Regions from separate parts of the Isoptericola maris genome, predicted to be linked through region 3. Evidence: riboswitches for the same ligand, from Rfam matches in the RefSeq annotation. Region 3 holds a riboswitch; each other region holds the start of a gene.

Region 1 (6,010 bases), on a different contig from region 3:
GCAGCGGCGGCAGCAGGTACTCGCGGGCGTCCGGCGCCTCCTGGGCGAGCGAGACGTAGTCCGTGCGGTAGTCCGCCGGCAGGTCCGTCGTCGACAGCCCGCCCACCAGGGACCGCGCCAGATCCGACGGCGACAGCGAGTCGAGGTAGGCGCGCGTGCCCTCCACCATGCCCAGCCCGACGCGGTTCGGCACCACCTTGCGGTCCAGCAGCCACGCCCGCGCCTCCGGCAGCGCCATGGTCTGGGCGAGCAGGTCGTGCAGTTCGACCACCTCGACGCCGCGGCCGGTCAGCTCGTCGACGAAGTCCTGGTGGTCACGCTGGGCGGCCTCCACCCACATCACGTCGTCGAACAGCAGGTCGTCCGAGTTCGTCGGCGTCAGCCGCTCGTGCGCCAGGCCTGGCGAGCACACCAGGACCTTGCGCAGCCGACCCACCTCGGAGTGGACGCCGTACGTCGCCGCACCGCTCGCTCCTGCACTCATGCTTCTCCTTCGCTCACGCCGTCCCGCCTGCTCGGCCGTGGCGTGCAGCGCCGTCGGGCACCCGTTCTTCGCGATCCTGGCAGGCGCGGATGGGCCTCGCACCCTGACGACCGCTGCCCTCCGTGGGTAGGGTCGGGCGCCATGGCACTCCAGCTCGTGCAGGTGAACTTCAAGGCTCGCGACGAGGCGGCGCTCGGGCGGTTCTGGGCCGACGCGCTCGGCTGGAGCCTCGACAGCGAGGGCCCCGGGGTGGCCAACGTCGAGCCGCCGGGCTTCGACTGGCCGGACCCCTCCGCCGTCTGCGTCGACGTCGTCCGGGTCCCGGACCCCGAGACCGTGCGGTACCGCGCGCACCTCGACCTCGCCACGACGTCGCAGGCCCACCAGGCGGAGCTCGTCGCGCGGTTGCGCGACCTCGGGGCGCAGCCGGCGGACATCGGCCAGGGCGACGTGCCGTGGACCGTGCTCGCCGACCCGGAGGGCAACGTGTTCTGCGTGCTGGAGCCGCGGCCGCTCTACCAGGACACCGGCCCGATCGCCGCCGTGGTGGTCCACTGCGCCGACCCGCGCGCCATGGCTCGGTTCTGGGGCGAGGCGACGGGCTGGAAGGTCCACGAGGTCTCCGACGACCACGCCCGGCTGCGCGCCCCCCAGGACGTCGGCCCTTACCTGGAGCTGGTCCGCACGCCCGCGGAGACCGCCTGGACCCGCGTGCACCTGGACCTGCTGCCGTACCCCGGCGACTCCCAGGCCGCCGAGGTGGAGCGGCTGCGGTCGCTGGGCGCCACGGACGCCGACGTCGGCCAGGGCGACGTGCCCTGGGTCTGCCTCGCGGACATCGAGGGCAACGACTTCTGCGTCCTGGGGCGGGGCTGAGGCGGCCCCGGCCCGTCGACGCCCGGTCTCAGAGCACCCGCGCGAGCGCGTCGAGAGCCGCCGTCGGGTCCGGGCCGACGGGGATCATGACCACGCAGGACGCCCCGGCGTCCCACCGGGCCGCGACACCGCCCTGCACCTGCGCGGGCGTCCCGGCCAGCGCGAGGTCGTCGAGCCACTCGTCCGGCAGGTCCCGGACGAACTCTGCCCGCGAACCCGCTCGGCGGCGCAGCGCCCGGAACTCCTCGGCGAACGGCAGCGGCGCGACGTGCGGGTCCCAGTCGGGCTCCCCGATCCACTCCAGCCCGGGACGTGCCGTGTCCCGCGCACGCGCCGCGTCGTCGTCGACCGCCGCGACGTCGTAGGTGACGACCCGGTGCGGGCCCGCGGCGGCGACGTGGCCGAGCGCGGCCCGGACGTACGCGGGGGCGCACGGCTCCGCGAGGACGGTGCCGTCCGCCTGCCGCCCGGCCAGCGCGAGGGACCGCGGCCCCCGCACGCCCGCCAGCACGCGGGGGGTCGTCGTGGGGACGACGGCGGGTTCCAGCCGCACGCCGTCCAGCGCGACGTAGCGAGCGGTCCCGTCGAGCTCGACGACGTCACCCCGCACCAGCGCGCGGACGGCGCGCAGGTGCTCCTCGAGCAGCGTGAGCGGGCTGCTGGGCCACGCCCCCGCGGACCGCATCCAGCCCGGCATGCCGTGCCCCAGGCCGACGTCGACCCGGCCCGGGAAGAGCTGGCCCAGGGTGGCGACCTCCATCGCCGTGAACGCCGGGTTCCGCGCTGCGGCGGGCAGGACGCCGACCCCCACCCGGATCCGCTCGGTCGCCGCGAGGACCGCCGCCGCCTGCGCCGTGCCCCCGCGGAACCCGAGGTCCTCGACCACCCAGAGCTCGTCGAAGCCGTGCGCGTCGGCACGCCGGGCGAAGTCGAGGACGTCCCCGGCCGGCAGGTCCCGGGGCAGCATCACCCCGACCGCACGTTCCGTCGTCGTCTCGGAGGGTGCCACGTGGTCTCCTTCGTCGTCGGGCTCACCCGCGATCATGCCAGCGCCGGACATGCTGTTACGCGTTCGTGACAATCGGTGCCTCCGCGCGGTACGTTTCTGCATGCCTCGCCACGCCGCGAGGCACGTCGCACGGGCGCCGAGCCCTGTCACCGTGCGTCGTCGACCGAAACAGACACGGGGCGGGGGAACCAACGACGGGCGCCACGGCGTCCTTGGGGTGAAGCCGACCGCGCAGCGCGCGGCGGCCGGGTCAGTCTCCGACCCGAATCCGACAGCTAACCCCGAAGGCGCCAGGAGATGACGATGACCCGCTCCACCCGCGCACGCCGTGGCCGGCACTTCGCCGAGCCCCAGCCCCGCGCCTCCCGTGCTTCACGCACGACCCCGCGACCGGCGGCACGACTGGCACCACGTCCCGGGAAGGTCGGCGCCGGGTTCGCCCTCGCGCTCGCCACGGCGTCCGCCGTCGTCGCCCCGGCCGTCCTGCCGGAGGAGGCCAACGCCGAGGGGACCGGGACCACGACCCTCGATCCCGCGGCCCTCGCCGCCGCCGAACGGGCGGTCGCCGAGCGCTCCGACCGGTCGGCCTCCAGGTCCGGCACGGCCGCCCGGTCCGGCGTCGCGATCGTCGTCGACCGGGAGGCCAAGGTGTCCCGGGACGGCGACCGCGTCGACCGGGACTCGATCGAGATCGTGCCGGCCGACCCCGCCCCGGCCGCGCCGGACGAGCAGGTCCCGCCGCCGGGCTGCGACCCGAGCATCGACCCGCAGGGCAGCAACGGCCGCCTCTCCACGGCCGACCTCTGCGCGCCGTGGGCCGGCGCCGTGCTCCTGCGCGCCGACGCCGCGACCGCTCTCGCCGCGCTGAACGACGCGTACACCGAGCAGTTCGGCGAGCAGATGTGCATCACCGACGGCTACCGCAGCTACGACCAGCAGGTGGTGCTCAAGGGGCAGAAGCCCGGCCTCGCGGCCACCCCGGGCACCTCCAACCACGGCTGGGGCCTCGCGGTCGACATCTGCCCGGAGTCGTACGCCGGCGACCGCTGGGCCTGGCTCGCCGAGCACGGCCCCGCGGCGGGGTGGACCAACCCGGCCTGGGCACGCCAGGGCGGTGCGGGACCCTACGAGCCGTGGCACTGGGAGTTCTCCCCCGCCGCGTGACGGGTCGCGTCACTCCACGGTGACGGACTTCGCGAGGTTGCGCGGCCGGTCGACGTCCTCGCCCAGCGCCACGGCCGCGTGGTAGCCGAGCAGCTGGGTGGGGATGGTCAGCAGGATCGGGTCGAGCTCGACCTCGTTGCGCGGCACCTCGATGCGCGCCGTCGCCGCGTTCCCGAGCTCGACGCCCGGGTGCGTGATCGCGACGACAGCGCCGCCACGCGCCCGGATCTCCTGGGCCGCGGTGATGTTCCGCTCGACGAGGTCGTCGTCCGGGATGATCGCGACCGAGGGCAGCTCCGGGCTGATGAGAGCGAGGGGGCCGTGCTTGAGCTCGCTCGTCGGGTACGCCTCGGCGTGCCGGTAGGTGATCTCCTTGAACTTCTGGGCGCCCTCGCGTGCCACCGGGTAGCCCCGGACGCGACCGACGAAGAACAGGCTCGGCGCCGTCGAGAGCTCCTTGGCCGCGGCGGCGAGCGACTCCTCGCCGGCGAGGATCTCGGCGATCTGGCCGGGGATCGCCCGCAGCCCGGCGATGATGCGCCGGCCGTCGGCGAACGACAGGTCGTGCACGCGCCCGAGGGTGAGCGCCAGCAGCGCGAACCCGATCGACATGTGCGTCAGCGCCTTGGTGGAGGCCACCGCGACCTCGGGTCCGGCGTGCAGGTAGATGCCGCCGTCGACCTCCCGCGCGATGGACGAGCCCACGGCGTTGACGAGGCCGACGACGGTGCCGCCCTTGCGCTCCACCTCGCGGACGGCGAAGAGCGTGTCGGCCGTCTCGCCGGACTGGCTCACCACCACGTAGAGCGTGCTCGGCTCGATGATGGGGTTGCGGTAGCGGAACTCGCTGGCGGGCTCCGCGTCGGCGGGGATGCGCGCCAGGTCCTCGATCATCGAGGCCCCGAGCTGGCCGACGTAGTAGGCGGACCCGCAGCCCAGCACCTTGACGCGCTCGAAGCGGCGCAGGTCCCGCGGCTCGAGGTTGAGGCCGGCGAGCTTGGCGGTGCCGAAGCGGTCGTCGAGGCGCCCGGTGAGCATCCGCTCCACCGACTCCGGCTGCTCGTGGATCTCCTTGTGCATGAAGTGGTCGTGCCCACCGAGCTCCAGCTCCTCCACGGTGAGGTCGATCGTGACGGCGGCACGCGCCGTCCGCTCCTCGCCGGCGGTGAAGCTGTGGAAGCCGTCCGCGGTGACGGTGGCGAAGTCGCCGTCGTCCAGCAGCACGACCTGGCTGGTGTGCCGCACGATCGCCGCCGGGTCCGACGCGACGAACATCTCGCCGTCGCCCACGCCGAGCAGCAGCGGCGAGCCGTTGCGCGCCACCACGACGCGCTCGGGCGTCTGGACGTCGAGCACGGCGAGGGCGTAGGTGCCCACGATCTGCCCGACGGCGCCACGCACCGCGTCCTCGAGGCTCAGGCCGGTCGCGAGCTCGCGCGCCACCAGGTGGGCGACCACCTCGGTGTCCGTGTCGGAGGTGAGCTCGACGCCGTCGTCGGCCAGGCGGCTGCGCAGCGTCGCGAAGTTGTCGATGATCCCGTTGTGGACCACGTGGACGCGGCCGTCGAACGACGTGTGCGGGTGGGCGTTGCGCTCGCTGGGCTCGCCGTGGGTGGCCCAGCGGGTATGGCCGATGCCGGTGGTGCCGGCGAGGCGCGCGGGCAGCGCGGCCTCGAGGTCCCGCACGCGGCCCTGCGCGCGGACGACGCGGGACGGGTTGGCCTTCGAGCGCGGGTTGAGGACGGCGATGCCGGCCGAGTCGTAGCCGCGGTACTCCAGGCGCGTCAGCCCTTCGACGAGGACGGGCGCTGCCTGCTGGGGGCCGATGTAGCCGACGATTCCGCACATGGGATCGGTGCTCCTGAGGGGTGAGGGGTGGCGGAGGAAAAGCGGGGGTGCCGGGGGCTGCCCGACCTAGCCGTAGACGATCCGGCGGACCTGACGCTCGGTGAGCTCCGGCGCGGCCACCACGCGGTCCCGCAGCTCCGCGGCGATGCGCGCGTAGATCTCGGCGTTGCGGTGCCCGGTGGTCTGCAGGGTCGTGTGGCGACGCCGGACGTAGTGCTCGACCGGTTCGGAGTACCAGGCGAGGACGTCCTCGATCACGCGCGCGGCCTCGGACGGGCTCAGGCCCGTGGTGAGGGCCACGCGGGAGACCAGCTCGGCGTCGTTCACCGGTCAAGCATGCGCTCCTGGCGCACGAGTGTCCAGGATTTGCCCGGATTCGGGCAGATAGCGGCGGTCGGTCTCCAGCGAGCGTCACTCCGTGGGTGAGCCGCCCGCTGCGGCTGCACCACCCGCCGCACGGCGGAACCTCGTCGCGAGGCGTTCGAACGCCGCCGCGAGCTCGTCGCCCTCGACGACCTCGACGTCGACCCCGAGCTGCGTCAGCCACAGCGCGAGCCCGTCCGGGTCGTCGGAGCCGAGCACGACGCGGCACGTGGACTCGTCGACCACCTCGATGTCGAGGGGGATCC
Region 2 (6,010 bases), on a different contig from region 3:
CACGACGGTGACGGGCTGCCCGGGGGCGTGGCGACGGGCGTTCGCGAGGGACTCCTGCAGCACCCGGTAGACGGTGCGCTGGGTGTGGGGCGGGACGTCCCGCTCCTCGCCGCGGGTCTCGTGGTGGACGTCGGCGCCCGTGGAGCGGGCGAGCGCGAACAGCTGCGGCACGTCGGCGAGGGTCGGCTGCGGCGCGTCCCCGTCGTTGCCGTCCCGGCCGTCCGGTCGGTCCCCGGACCGCAGGAGGCCGACGACGAGCCGCAGGTCGTCCAGGGTGGAGCGCCCCTGGGTGCGGATCCAGCGCAGGGACTCCCGGGCGCGGTCCGGGTCGGTGCCGACGAGGCGTTCCGCCGCGGCGGCCTGGACGACGATCCCGGACAGGTGGTGCGCGGCGATGTCGTGCAGCTCGCGCGCCATGCGGTTGCGCTCCTCGAGCACCGCGCGGGAGGCCAGGGCCTCCCGTTCGCGCTCCGCCTGCTCGGCACGTCCGCGCAGCTGGGTCTCGAGCTCCCGGCGGGTGCCCACGTACACACCGATCAGCGTCGCGCCCACGTACGCCACCAGCGCCGAGAGGAGCCCGGTCCACAGCTGGGTCGCGGCCGTCCCGGTGGCGGGCAGGTGCTCGGGGACGGGCCCGGTGAGCACGAAGCCGAGGAGCGTCTGCACCACGGCCGCGCCGCCGGCCCACCCGAGCGCGACGTGTCGCCGGGCGTACGCGCCCACCGAGTAGGCCGCGACGAGCGTGGCCGGCGCCTGGAACGACATGATCGGGGACATGACGGCCACGAGGGCCACCTGCGCGCCCGCGACGAGCGCGAGGCACAGCAGCGGTGACCGCCGGCGCAGCGTCAGGAACATCGCCTGGGCGACGATCACGGCGACCACCGCGAACCGGCCGCGGCCCTCGATCTGCGCCGCGTCGGTGCCCTGGTCGACGAGCAGGACGACGACGTCGTCGAGCGCGATCTTCTCGACCACCAGGAAGAACGCGATGGTCAGCACGGCGACCACCGCTCCGAGGACGGCGTCGCGGCCGACGGGCGTGGTGGGGTCGGCGCGGAGACGCCGGCGCAGGGAGCCGATCACGCGAGCTGCCTCTCGTCCGTCGGGTGCTGGGGCCGAGACTACCGGCCGGAGATACCGGGCCCGCAGGCCGGGTGCCTCCGGACCGGGCGGTCTCAGAGGAGGTCGCGGCGGCGGAACGTCACCGCTCCGGAGCCGAGCACGACGGCGACCCACGCCGCGAGCCCGGCGAGGGCGGCCGCCACGCCGATCGTCTCGGTACCGCCGAGCATGCCGCCGGCGCCCTGGCCGGCCGAGGCGAGCGCCCCGATGGTCAGCGGCAGCCACGACATGGCCGACGACCCACCGGCGGACAGCAGCGCGACGATCGCCTGGACCATGGGTTCGACGAACGCGAGCGCCACCACGACGACGATCGCCGCGACCTGTCCGCGCACGAGGACGCCGATGCCGAGGCCGAGCCAGGTGAACGCCACGAGGACGCCCAGGCCGCGTGCCCAGATGCCGAGGATCTCATCGGCACCGACGGCCAGCTCGGCGCCCGGGGCGGTCAGCACGGCCGTCGCGAGGCCGAGGGCTGAGACGAGTGCGAGCGCGACGCCGATCACCAGCGCTGCGACCGCCGTCGCGGTCGCCTTGCCGAGCAGGATCCGGGTGCGGGAGGGCACCACGAGAGCGGTCGGGACGATGCCGCCCGTGCGGAAGTCGGTGGTGCCCGCCAGCGCACCCAGGATCAGCAGGCAGAGCGTCACGACACCGACGGAGCCGGTGCCCGAGGGGCCGTTGCCGAGCAGGTCGAGCATGCCGCGCTGGACCGTGGCGTCGCCGACGTCGGTCAGGGCGCCGAGCTCGGGCATCAGGTCCGCCGAGGGCCCGGCGGAACCGGTGGACGCCGCGAACGCGTCGAGGCCCTGGAGCACACGGGGCATCAGGATGGTCAGGGCCTGGACGAGCGCGGCGCCCGCGACGGCGACGATCCCGATGACCCAGGGAGAGCGGGTGGAACGGAGCTTGAGCATCTCGGCACGGAACATCAGCGCACTCCTGCGGTGGTGGCGGTCAGGTCGAGGTAGACGTCCTCGAGGGAGGAGTCCTGGACGAGCTCGTCGAGCGGGCCCGCGGTGATGACGCGGCCCTGGCCGACCACGACGACGTCGTCGGCCACCTGGGTGACCTCGGCGAGGACGTGGCTGGCGAGCAGGACGGCGCCACCGCCGTCGGCGAAGGACCTCAGCATCTCGCGCAGCCAGCGCATACCTGCGGGGTCGAGGCCGTTGGCGGGCTCGTCGAGGACGAGGATCCCGGGATCGCCGAGGAGTGCCGCGGCGAGGCCCAGACGTTGCCGCATGCCCAGCGAGTAGGTGCGGACGCGGCGGTCGGCGGCGGGCGTCATCCCGACGATCTCCAGGACGTCGTCGACCCGGCGGGCCGGTATCCCGCCGGCCAGGGCGAGGATGCGCAGGTGGTCGCGGCCGGTGCGTCCGGGGTGCAGACCCCCGGCGTCGAGGAGCGCGCCGACGGTCCGCGCGGGGTCGTCGAGGTCGCTGTGACGGCGGCCCTGGACGAGGGCCTCGCCGGCGGTGGGCGCGGCGAGGCCGAGCAGGACGTGCAGCGTCGTGGTCTTGCCCGCGCCGTTCGGGCCGAGCAGCCCGACGACGCGTCCGCTCTCGACCGTGAGGTCGACGCCCTGCACGGCGTCGAACGTTCCGTACGACTTGCGCAGGCCGGTGATCTGTATGGCGGGCACGTGTTCCCCTCTCGTGTGTCCGCGCCGGTGCGGTGCGGTGCCTCCAGACTGGCCGGGGCGACGCCGTCGTCGCTTCTGGCGGGAGGGGGAACGTGGGCTACGACTTTTGGTGGAGGCCTCGCGGCAGAACGGGCTGGGCCCGCACTCCGGGGGAGTGCGGGCCCAGCCTGACGTGCCGTCCGGACGGTTCAGATGCGGATGAACGTCGGGTTGTTCTGCCACATCTTGCGCTTCACGACGCCGACGCCGGGACGCGCCGACTCGATGATCCTGCCGTTGCCGGCGTAGATGGAGACGTGACCCGGGGTGTAGACGATGTCGCCGGGGCGGGCCTTGGACCGCGAGACCGCCTTGCCGGCCCGCTTCTGTGCGGACGTCGTGCGCGGCAGCTTCTTGCCGACCGCCTTCTTGTACACGTACGAGGTGAAGCCCGAGCAGTCGAACCCGGACGACGGGCTGGTGCCGCCGTAGGAGTAGCGGTGGCCGACGTAGCGGTTGGCCACCTTGACGACCTTGGCGCCGCGGCTCTGCTTCGCCTTGAGCGTGATGGTGCGGTGCTTCTTGACCTTGGCCAGCCCGGTCGACCTGGCGGGCACCACGGTCAGGCGGATCCGGTTCTTGCCCACGTCGTAGCGCTTCAGGAGCGGCTTCATGCGCACGATGCCGTTCTTGTTCAGCTTCTTGACGTTGACCTTCTTGCCGTCGACGAAGAGCCGGACGCGGCCCTTCACGGCGTCGCCGCCCTTCGTGACCTGCACGGTGAACTTGGGGCGGGTCTTGCCCTTGCCCTGCTTGGCGGTCTTGCGCGAGACCGACGCCTTGACGACGGGCTTCGACTTCTTGGCCGTGATGACGCCGTGGCCGGCGGTCGGCAGGTGTGTCGTCGAGACGGTCGCCGCGGTGGGCGAGGGCGCTGCCGACGCTTGCCCGGCTCCGGCGACGACGGTGCCGCCGGCGAGCGCGGCGGACAGGGCGATGGCGACGGTCGAGCGTCGCAGGCGCGGCATGCGCGCGGTGGTGGCGCCCTGCGGGCGCGCAGCACTGTGGTGCATTGACATGGCGACCTCTCCAGCCTGCGAGATGAGCTGTCGGATGAGGCCGAGAAGTGATGGCCCGCCGTCGTGAGACGGCTTAACCCCGAGGGCGGCACGAGTCCGCCCGAAGAACGTGGTTCTCCCGCTGCTGCCGTGGGTTCGGTGATGTCGGGCCGCCGGCAGCACTCGGCTTGCGGCCCGACCGTTCACCCCGGACATGGGGCGACCCGGGCACGCTAGCGGCGAGTTCCTCGCAGATCACAATCAGATAACGATGGGTTGTGGGGCCACTCGGGGAGAAGGTGTGAAGAAATGCGTCGGCGGGCGCATTCCTCCTCGATACGGCAAATCGCTCTATTTCTCGCCACACAGGGACGGATCGACGCCCGATATATCACGAGTGCCCGATGAGAGCGCCACCATCCGAGGGCTGCGGGGTACCGTTCTCGCAGGTCATGCCGAGACCTTCACAACTCGGGGCGAGGCGCGCCGATCTCGGCTCACTCGAGCAGGCTGCCCGTCCGGGGAGCGGGCCAGACGCCGACGCACAGACCTGCTCGGTCGCCCTCGGCCCACGACTCCTCGCTGGGAGTCCACAGCACCCAGGTCAGGTCGGCCACGTCGTCGGAGCCTCTCGCTCCCGCACCGAGCAGCTCCGGGGTGCACCCGCGTGCGGCACGCGCCACCACGACGTCGGTGCCCGGCCACACCTCGTCGGCCGCCGAGTCGTGCCGCCCCACCACCTGCGCCGTGTGCTCGTCCCGGCACGGGACCACCTCGACCGTGTCCACCGACGTCGAGCCCGGGATGTCGGCCACGCACGAGCCCAGCACGAGCTGGACCGCGTGAGCCGAGGTCGGCTCGACGACGTCGGCTGCCACCGGCTCCCACGCGCGGTCGTGCGCCCGGTTCGCCCACCACGAACCCCCCGCGGCCACCGCCACGACCAGCACCACCACGGCCAGCACCGAGAACACCCAGACCCGTGCCCGACGGCGGGCGGCGGCGCGGTCGGCCGGCGTCGGCCCGCCGGGAGCTCCCCAGCGCGCCCCGTACGCGGCCGGGTCCTCGGGCACGACCGGCTGGTGGACCGCCGCGGACCGGCCTGCCGGGGTGCCGCCGTCGGACCCGCGGTGCCCCGGGCCTGGCGTCCCCTCCGGGCCCGGCGTTCCCTCCGGGCCTGGCGTCCCGGCCGGCCCCGGGCCGGGCGAGACGAACAGCGGGTCCTCGGAGCGGTCGGGAACGTCGGTCATGGGAACAACCTAGAGCGTGTCGATCGATCTGCCGGCGCCGCGGTCAACCGGCGAGGTCCAGCACGACCGGCACGTGGTCGCTGGCGACCTTGCCGCGCCGCTCGTCCCGGTCGATCGCCACCGACGTGACGCGGTCGCGCAGCGCCGGCGAGGCGTAGGCGAAGTCGATGCGCATCCCGCGGTTCCGCGGGAACGCGAGCTGCTGGTAGTCCCAGTAGGTGTAGGTGTGCTCGGCCGGCAGGTGCTCGCGGGTGACCTCGGTGTACCCGGCCTCCTCGAACGCCGCGAAGGCCGCCCGTTCCGGGGCGGAGACGTGCGTGTGCCCCTCGAACGCGGTCACGTCCCACACGTCCGTGTCACGGGGGATCACGTTCCAGTCGCCCAGCAGGCCGACCTGCGCCCTCGGGTCGGCCTGCAGCCACGCCGCGGCGTCCGCGCGCAGCCCGTCGAGCCAGGCGAGCTTGTACGCGTAGTGCGGGTCCGTCAGCGCACGCCCGTGCGGCACGTAGAGCGACCAGAGCCGCACGCCGCCACAGGTCGCGCCGATCGCGCGCGCCTCGACCCGCGGCTCCTGGCCTGGCTTGCCGAACGCCGGCTGGTCGGCGAACGACGTCGCGACGTCCTCCAGGCCCACGCGGGAGACCATCGCGACACCGTTCCACTGGTGGTACCCCGTGTGCGCGACCTCGTAGCCCGCCGCCTCGAACGGGGCCACCGGGAGCTGGTCGTCGCGGCACTTCGTCTCCTGCAGCGCGAGCACGTCGATGCTCGAGCGCTCCAGGAACGCCAGCACGCGGTCCAGCCGGGTCCGCAGGGAGTTGACGTTCCACGTGGCGATACGCACGCACGCACCCTAGGGCCATAGAGTGCGTTCATGGGAACCGCGCTCGTCACCGGCGCCACCGCCGGCCTCGGACTGGAGTTCGCCTGGCAGCTCGCCACGGCACGCCACG
Region 3 (6,010 bases):
GGGTGAGGAAGTCCTGGTGCTGCGGGCCCGGGACACGGACGCCGTGAAAGGGAGCCGCCAAGGAGTCGCCGATACGCAGCGATTCGGCGGAGGTACCGCGGCCGATCGCTGATCGCACGGAGAAGGGCGAGGCGGCTCTGTGATCGGGCGTCGACATGCACCGACCGTGCCAGAACGGGCACCTCGGCGAGGTCGCCTATCCACAGCCCCGGGCGACCATCGATTGTGGGCGCGATTTCTGGGCCGTGGATGCCCCCAAAAGGGGCATATCAGGCCAGAAATCGCGCCCACAACATCACGGGGGTCAGGCGGCGGGGTCGGCCTGCATCTCTTCGTCGCAGCGACGGGTGACGACCAGCACCGGGCACTGGGAGTGGTGCAGCACCGCCTGGCTGGTCGAGCCGAGGAGCAGCCCGCGGAAGCCGCCACGCCCTCGTGAGCCGACCACGACGAGGTCGGCCGCCGACGAGAACTCGGTGAGCAGCTCGGCCCCCGACCCGTCCAGCACGTGGCGCTTGATCGTGAGGCCCGGATGCTCCGCCTGGATCTGGTCGACGATCACGTCCAGCCCCGCCTCCACGTCCGCGAGCACCTGCTCGTGATCGATCTGGGACGGCAGCCAGGCGAGCACCCCGGCGCCCGACCCGAGCGGCACGCCGGCGACTGCGACCAGCTCGGCATCCCACGACTTCGCCTGGTCGACGGCGTACCGCAGTGCGACCTCGGACGTCGGCGAACCGTCGACGCCGACGACGATCCGGCTGACCTCGTGGACGGTGTCACCGTCGCGGCGCCGCGGGTCGTCGGCACCCTCACGGTGCGGGACCACGACCGTCGGGCAGTGCGCGTGCGCCGGCAGCGCCGACGACACGGTGCCGAGCAGACGCTCCGTGAAACCGCCACGGCCGCGGGTGCCCACCACGGCGAGCGAGTGCTCGGACGACATCTCGACGAGCACACCCGCCGCGTCCCCCGTGGCGACCGTGCCCTGCACCGGGACGCCGAGCGGTGCGACCCGCGCCTCGGCCTCCGCGAGCACTGCCTTGGCACCTTCGGCGATCGCCGTGTCGTCGAGTGCCGCGTATCCGCCGTCGAGCGACGCCGCCGTGAAGGAGGGCAGCGAGTAGCTGCACACGATGTGCAGCCCCCATCCGACCCGCTGGGCGTACGCCGCGGCCCAGTCCAGGGCGTGCAGGCTCGCGGTCGAGCCGTCGACGCCCACCAGGACGACCTCTGGACGTGTCATGTCGCGCCTCCCGTCATGTCCGGACCTCACCGTCCGGAGCCACCTTAGTTCAAGGATATCGAAAGACGCCCGCAAGGTGTAGCAAAGGGAAGCACGACGCCCCGACGTTCGCAGGGAACGTCGGGGCGTCGGTGATGCTGGAGAGGAAGCCTCAGCCGGTGACCCGGAGGAACACCGGGCTGGACTGCCAGATGCCGGACTGGCGGACCGTCCACCCGCCCGGACGCGTGGCCTCGATCTGCTGGCCGTTGCCGATGTAGATCGAGATGTGACCGGGCGACCAGATGAGGTCACCGGGCTGCGCCTCGGCGCGCGACACCACGGTGGTGGCGGACGAGCTACGCATCTGGCTGGACGAACGCGGCAGCGACGTCACGCCGACCTGGGCGTAGGCGTAGGTCACCAGGCCCGAGCAGTCGAACCCGGACGGCGAGGCGCCACCGACCACGTACTTGGTGCCGATGTACCGGGCGGCGATCGAGGCGACCTGCGAGCCGCGCGAGCCGTCCGCGGCGGGGGCCGCTGCGGACTCAGTGCTCGCAGCCGAGGTGTCGGCGCTCGTCGTGCTGGAGTCGACGGCGGTGCGCTCGGCCGACCGGGAGGGAGCGACCTCGCGGACGGGCTCCGGCTCGGGCTCGGGTGCCGCCTTGATCTCGGCCGCCTTGGCGACCTTCGGGGTCACCTTCTCGACGGACATCTTGGCCCCGGCGTCCACGGTGACGACCGGAGCCGACTCGAGGGCGGTACGAGCCTGGTCGGTCAGCGCGCCGAGGTCGACCGTGCTGAGCTTCTTGGCCGCGTCGTTGTCGACCGGAGCGGCCTGCGCCGCAGTGGCGCCACCGATGGTCGAGACGAGCAGACCACCAGCAGTGGCGACGACGGCGGCACGACGACCGGCAGCCGCAGACGGAGCGGCGAGCATCGGGCGGCGTGCGGCACGGTGCTTGCCGCGCGTCCTGGTAGGTGCGTTCACGTGTTCCCTCTCCTGTCGCCTACGAGGTCAGCTGTCGGGTTCGGGTGGGAGAAATCACCCGGCCACCGAGAACTCTCGTTCTCGACGACTTCACCCCAAGGACACCGTCTCCGGTGCCCGAAAGTGGGTCCCCCGCTCCTGCCGGCGGTCTTGGTCCCTGACCGGTGGCAGGACTCGGCGTCCGGTCAGGATCCGGAAGAGTTCTCGACCGGACGTGGAAACCGTAGCGGATCTCGGCGGCCATGTCACGTTTAGGTCACGGTGATCCGTGACGCAGCCCGCTGGAGGCCTCCCGGACCCGCTGGACGCCCCGCTGAAGCCCGTGATCACGCCGCCCGGACAGTTCCCCGTCCGCGCGGCCCCGGACGCTCAGCGGCCCTTCCCGCCCCGAGACACCAAGAGGCCCCGCCGCGCAGGTGCGCGGCGGGGCCTCGTCGGTGTCGTGGAAGCGTCAGCCCACGCGGATGAACGTGGGGTTCGACTGCCAGATGTTGCGGAACTGGATCGTCTTGCCGGGACGCGGCGCGTCGATCTGCGTGTTGCCGCCGGCGTAGATGGCGATGTGGCCCGGGGACCAGATGAGGTCGCCCGGCTGCGCGGCGGAGCGCGAGACGACGGTGCCCGCGTAGCGCTGGTCCGACGAACCGCGCGGCAGCGAGACGCCGGCCTGCGCGAACACGTACTGCGTGAAGCCCGAGCAGTCGAACCCGGACGGCGACGTGCCGCCGGAGACGTACGGGACACCCACGTAGCGCGAAGCGATGGAGATGATGGACGAGCCGTTGGCCGAGGCCGGTGCGGCGGCCTGGGTGGAGGAGGAGGACGACTCGCTGCTGCTCGTGTCGACGGCGGTGCGCTCACCCGAACGGGACGGGGCGACCTCGCGGACGGGCTCCGGCTCCGGCTCCGGTGCCGCCTTGATCTCGGCGGCCTTGGCGATCTTGGGGGTGACCTTCTCGACGGACATCTTGGCGTCGGCGTCGACGGTGACCACAGGGGCCGCCTCGAGGGCCGTCCGAGCCTGGTCGGTCAGCGCGCCGAGGTCGACGGTGCTGAGCTTGTTGGCCGCGTCGTTGTCGACCGGAGCGGCCTGTGCTGCGGTGGCGCCACCGATGGTCGAGACGAGCAGGCCACCAGCGGTGGCCACGACGGCGGCCCGACGGCCAGCAGCCGCGGACGGCGCAGCCAGCACGGGACGGCGTGCGGCACGGTGCTTGCCACGCGTGGTGCGAGCAGTCACGTTCAACCTCTCCTTGTCGCCTACGAGGTCAGCTGTCGGGTTCGGGTGGGAGAAAACACCCGGCCACCGAGAACTCGCGCTCTCGACGACTTCACCCCAAGGACACCGTCTCCGGTGCCCGAAAGTGGGTCCCCCGCTCCTGCCAGCGGTCATTCGTGGAAACCAGGACGGCGGCAGGGTTAGGCGTCCGTCCCGGTACTCGCCGGAGGAATCTCCCGCAAGCGTGTCCGACCGTACCCGAACCGGCTGGCGATGTCACGTTCCGATCACGACCCTGTGGACGGCCTCCGCGCAGCACCTGGACCCGCCTTCCGCAGCACCGGGGAGACGCCGCCCGGAACGCGCTCAGCGCGCCGCGACGAACAGGTGCTTGGCGAGGTCCTCGGGCAGCTCGAGGCCCTCGTCGGCGCCCGAGGCCTGCACGGCGTAGTAGTCGCCGATCGCTCTCGCCTGGACGCGCGTGCCAGGCAGCAGCCCGACCTTCGCCAGCCGTGCGAGGAACTCGTCGTCGACCTGGACGGGCTCGGCGATGCGCTGCAGCACGACCGTCACCTCGTCGGAGCCGCCCCGCAGGAAGGTCGGCAGGGACTGCACGCCGTCGAGGAACGGCACGTCCTCGTACTGCTCGCCCAGCTCGGACAGTCCCGGGATCGGGTTGCCGTAGGGGTCGTGGTGCGGGTGGTCGAGGAGTGTGACGAGGCGCCGTTCGACGAGGTCGCTCATGACGTGCTCCCAGCGGCACGCCTCGTTGTGGACGTGCTCCCAGTCCAGCTTGATGACGTCGGTGAGGAGCCGCTCCGCCAGCCGGTGCTTGCGCATGACGCGGGTCGCCTTCGACCTGCCGTCGTCCGTGAGCTCGAGGTGACGGTCGCCCGTGACGATCACCAGGCCGTCCCGCTCCATCCGCGCGATCGTCTGCGAGACCGTGGGCCCCGAGTGACCGAGGCGCTCCGCGATCCGTGCACGGAGCGGCGTGATGCCCTCCTCACCGAGCTCGTAGATCGTCTTGAGGTACATCTCGGTGGTGTCGATCAGGTCGGTCACGTCCACTCCCGTCTTGAGGCCCGGGCCTAGTCTATTCGCACACGTCACCGTTCGAACGTCCTCGCACGTGCGAACGGACACACCACGAGCCACGGAGCCCATATGACCCTGCAGATCCCCTCGTCGCTGCTGCCGTCGGACGGCCGGTTCGGCTCCGGTCCGTCGAAGGTTCGCACGGCTCAGGTCATGGCTCTGGGTGCGGCCGGGGACCCGGCCCGGCCCGTGCTCGGCACCTCGCACCGGCAGCCTGCCGTGAAGGACCTGGTCCGCCGGGTGCGCGCGGGCCTCGCGGACCTCTTCGACCTTCCCGACGGCTACGAGGTCGTGCTGGGCAACGGGGGGTCGACGGCGTTCTGGGAGGTGGCGACGGCGTCTCTCGTCCGTGAGCGGGCCCAACACGCGACGTTCGGCGAGTTCGGCGCCAAGTTCGCGGCTTCGACGCGCCGTGCACCGTTCCTGGCCGACCCGGAGGTCGTCGAGGCCGCACCGGGGAGCGTGGCGTACCTCGCGCCGTCGGACGCCGTGGACGTCTATGCCTCTCCCCACAACGAGACGTCGACGGGTGCGATGGCGCCGGTTCGCCGGCCGGCGGGGAGCGACCAGCTCCTCCTGACGGACGCGACGTCGGGCGCGGGCGCCCTGCCCGTGGATGTCCGTGAGACGGACGTGTACTACTTCGGCCCGCAGAAGGCCTTCGGGGCCGACGGCGGCCTGTGGCTCGCGCTGTGCAGCCCGGCCGCGATCGAGCGGGCCGCCGAGGTCGAGCCGTCCGGCGGCGGCCGCTGGGTGCCCGAGTTCCTGTCGCTGACGACGGCACTGGCGAACTCGCGGCAGGACCAGACGCTGAACACCCCGGCGGTCGGCACGCTCGTGATGCTCGCCGACCAGGTCGAGTGGATCCTCGGCCAGGGCGGGCTCGCGTGGTCGACGGCGCGCTGCGCCCGCTCCGCCGAGATCCTCTACGGCTGGGCGGGGTCCCGCGACTGGGCGACCCCGTTCGTCGAAGATCCGGCGGAGCGGTCCACCGTGGTGGGGACGATCGACCTGGACGCCGCGGTCGACGCGAGCGCCGTCGTCGGACACCTGCGGGACAACGGGGTGCTCGACGTCTTCCCGTACCGCAAGCTGGGCCGCAACCAGATCCGGGTCGGGATGTTCCCCGCGGTGGAACCGTCCGACGTCGAGGCACTGGTCAACTGCGTAGATTATCTCGTCGACCGCCTCGCGTGATCTACTGAGCGAGAATTTCACCCGCTCTCCTGCTAGCCTTCCCGACATATCTCGCATACACGACATGCGTGACGCGTCAGAGAGGATGCCGGGGATGGACCACTTCACATACGGGATGCTGACGCCACTGGCGGGCTACATTGCTTCGTTCATCGGCTGCCTGACGGGACTCTCCGCGACGTCGCGGGCACGCGCGGCGACGGGAGTGGCCGCCAAGAGCGTCTGGCTCGCCATCGGCGCGGTCGCGATCGGCGGTACCGGGGTGTGGGTCATGCAC

Evidence for each region. Region 3 has a riboswitch for cyclic di-AMP ahead of ACH5HR_RS11135 (C40 family peptidase). Riboswitches for the same ligand answer to the same signal wherever they lie in the genome.
Region 1: another riboswitch for cyclic di-AMP. It lies ahead of ACH5HR_RS06535 (M15 family metallopeptidase); the one in region 3 lies ahead of ACH5HR_RS11135 (C40 family peptidase).
Region 2: another riboswitch for cyclic di-AMP. It lies ahead of ACH5HR_RS05525 (C40 family peptidase); the one in region 3 lies ahead of ACH5HR_RS11135 (C40 family peptidase).

The regions. Positions count from the first base shown of each region.
Region 1 covers NZ_JBLUNY010000002.1:498,258-504,267, forward strand. The annotation lists gene ACH5HR_RS06520 (arginine deiminase) at 1-484, opposite strand, end outside; gene ACH5HR_RS06525 (VOC family protein) at 626-1,360, shown strand; gene ACH5HR_RS06530 (LLM class flavin-dependent oxidoreductase) at 1,389-2,369, opposite strand; cyclic di-AMP (ydaO/yuaA leader) riboswitch at 2,521-2,673, shown strand; gene ACH5HR_RS06535 (M15 family metallopeptidase) at 2,673-3,533, shown strand; gene glmS (glutamine--fructose-6-phosphate transaminase (isomerizing)) at 3,543-5,381, opposite strand; gene ACH5HR_RS06545 (hypothetical protein) at 5,448-5,708, opposite strand; gene ACH5HR_RS06550 (helix-turn-helix transcriptional regulator) at 5,793-6,010, opposite strand, start outside.
Region 2 covers NZ_JBLUNY010000002.1:293,295-299,304, reverse strand. The annotation lists gene ACH5HR_RS05540 (sensor histidine kinase) at 1-1,086, opposite strand, end outside; gene ACH5HR_RS05535 (hypothetical protein) at 1,179-2,057, opposite strand; gene ACH5HR_RS05530 (ABC transporter ATP-binding protein) at 2,057-2,770, opposite strand; gene ACH5HR_RS05525 (C40 family peptidase) at 2,959-3,828, opposite strand; cyclic di-AMP (ydaO/yuaA leader) riboswitch at 3,830-3,979, opposite strand; gene ACH5HR_RS05520 (septum formation family protein) at 4,305-5,057, opposite strand; gene ACH5HR_RS05515 (exodeoxyribonuclease III) at 5,101-5,901, opposite strand; gene ACH5HR_RS05510 (SDR family NAD(P)-dependent oxidoreductase) at 5,932-6,010, shown strand, end outside.
Region 3 covers NZ_JBLUNY010000006.1:200,478-206,487, forward strand. The annotation lists gene ACH5HR_RS11120 (DUF559 domain-containing protein) at 1-157, opposite strand, end outside; gene ACH5HR_RS11125 (universal stress protein) at 305-1,246, opposite strand; gene ACH5HR_RS11130 (C40 family peptidase) at 1,398-2,219, opposite strand; cyclic di-AMP (ydaO/yuaA leader) riboswitch at 2,220-2,409, opposite strand; gene ACH5HR_RS11135 (C40 family peptidase) at 2,671-3,459, opposite strand; cyclic di-AMP (ydaO/yuaA leader) riboswitch at 3,462-3,617, opposite strand; gene ACH5HR_RS11140 (iron-dependent transcriptional repressor DtxR) at 3,805-4,503, opposite strand; gene serC (phosphoserine transaminase) at 4,606-5,733, shown strand; gene ACH5HR_RS11150 (MHYT domain-containing protein) at 5,828-6,010, shown strand, end outside.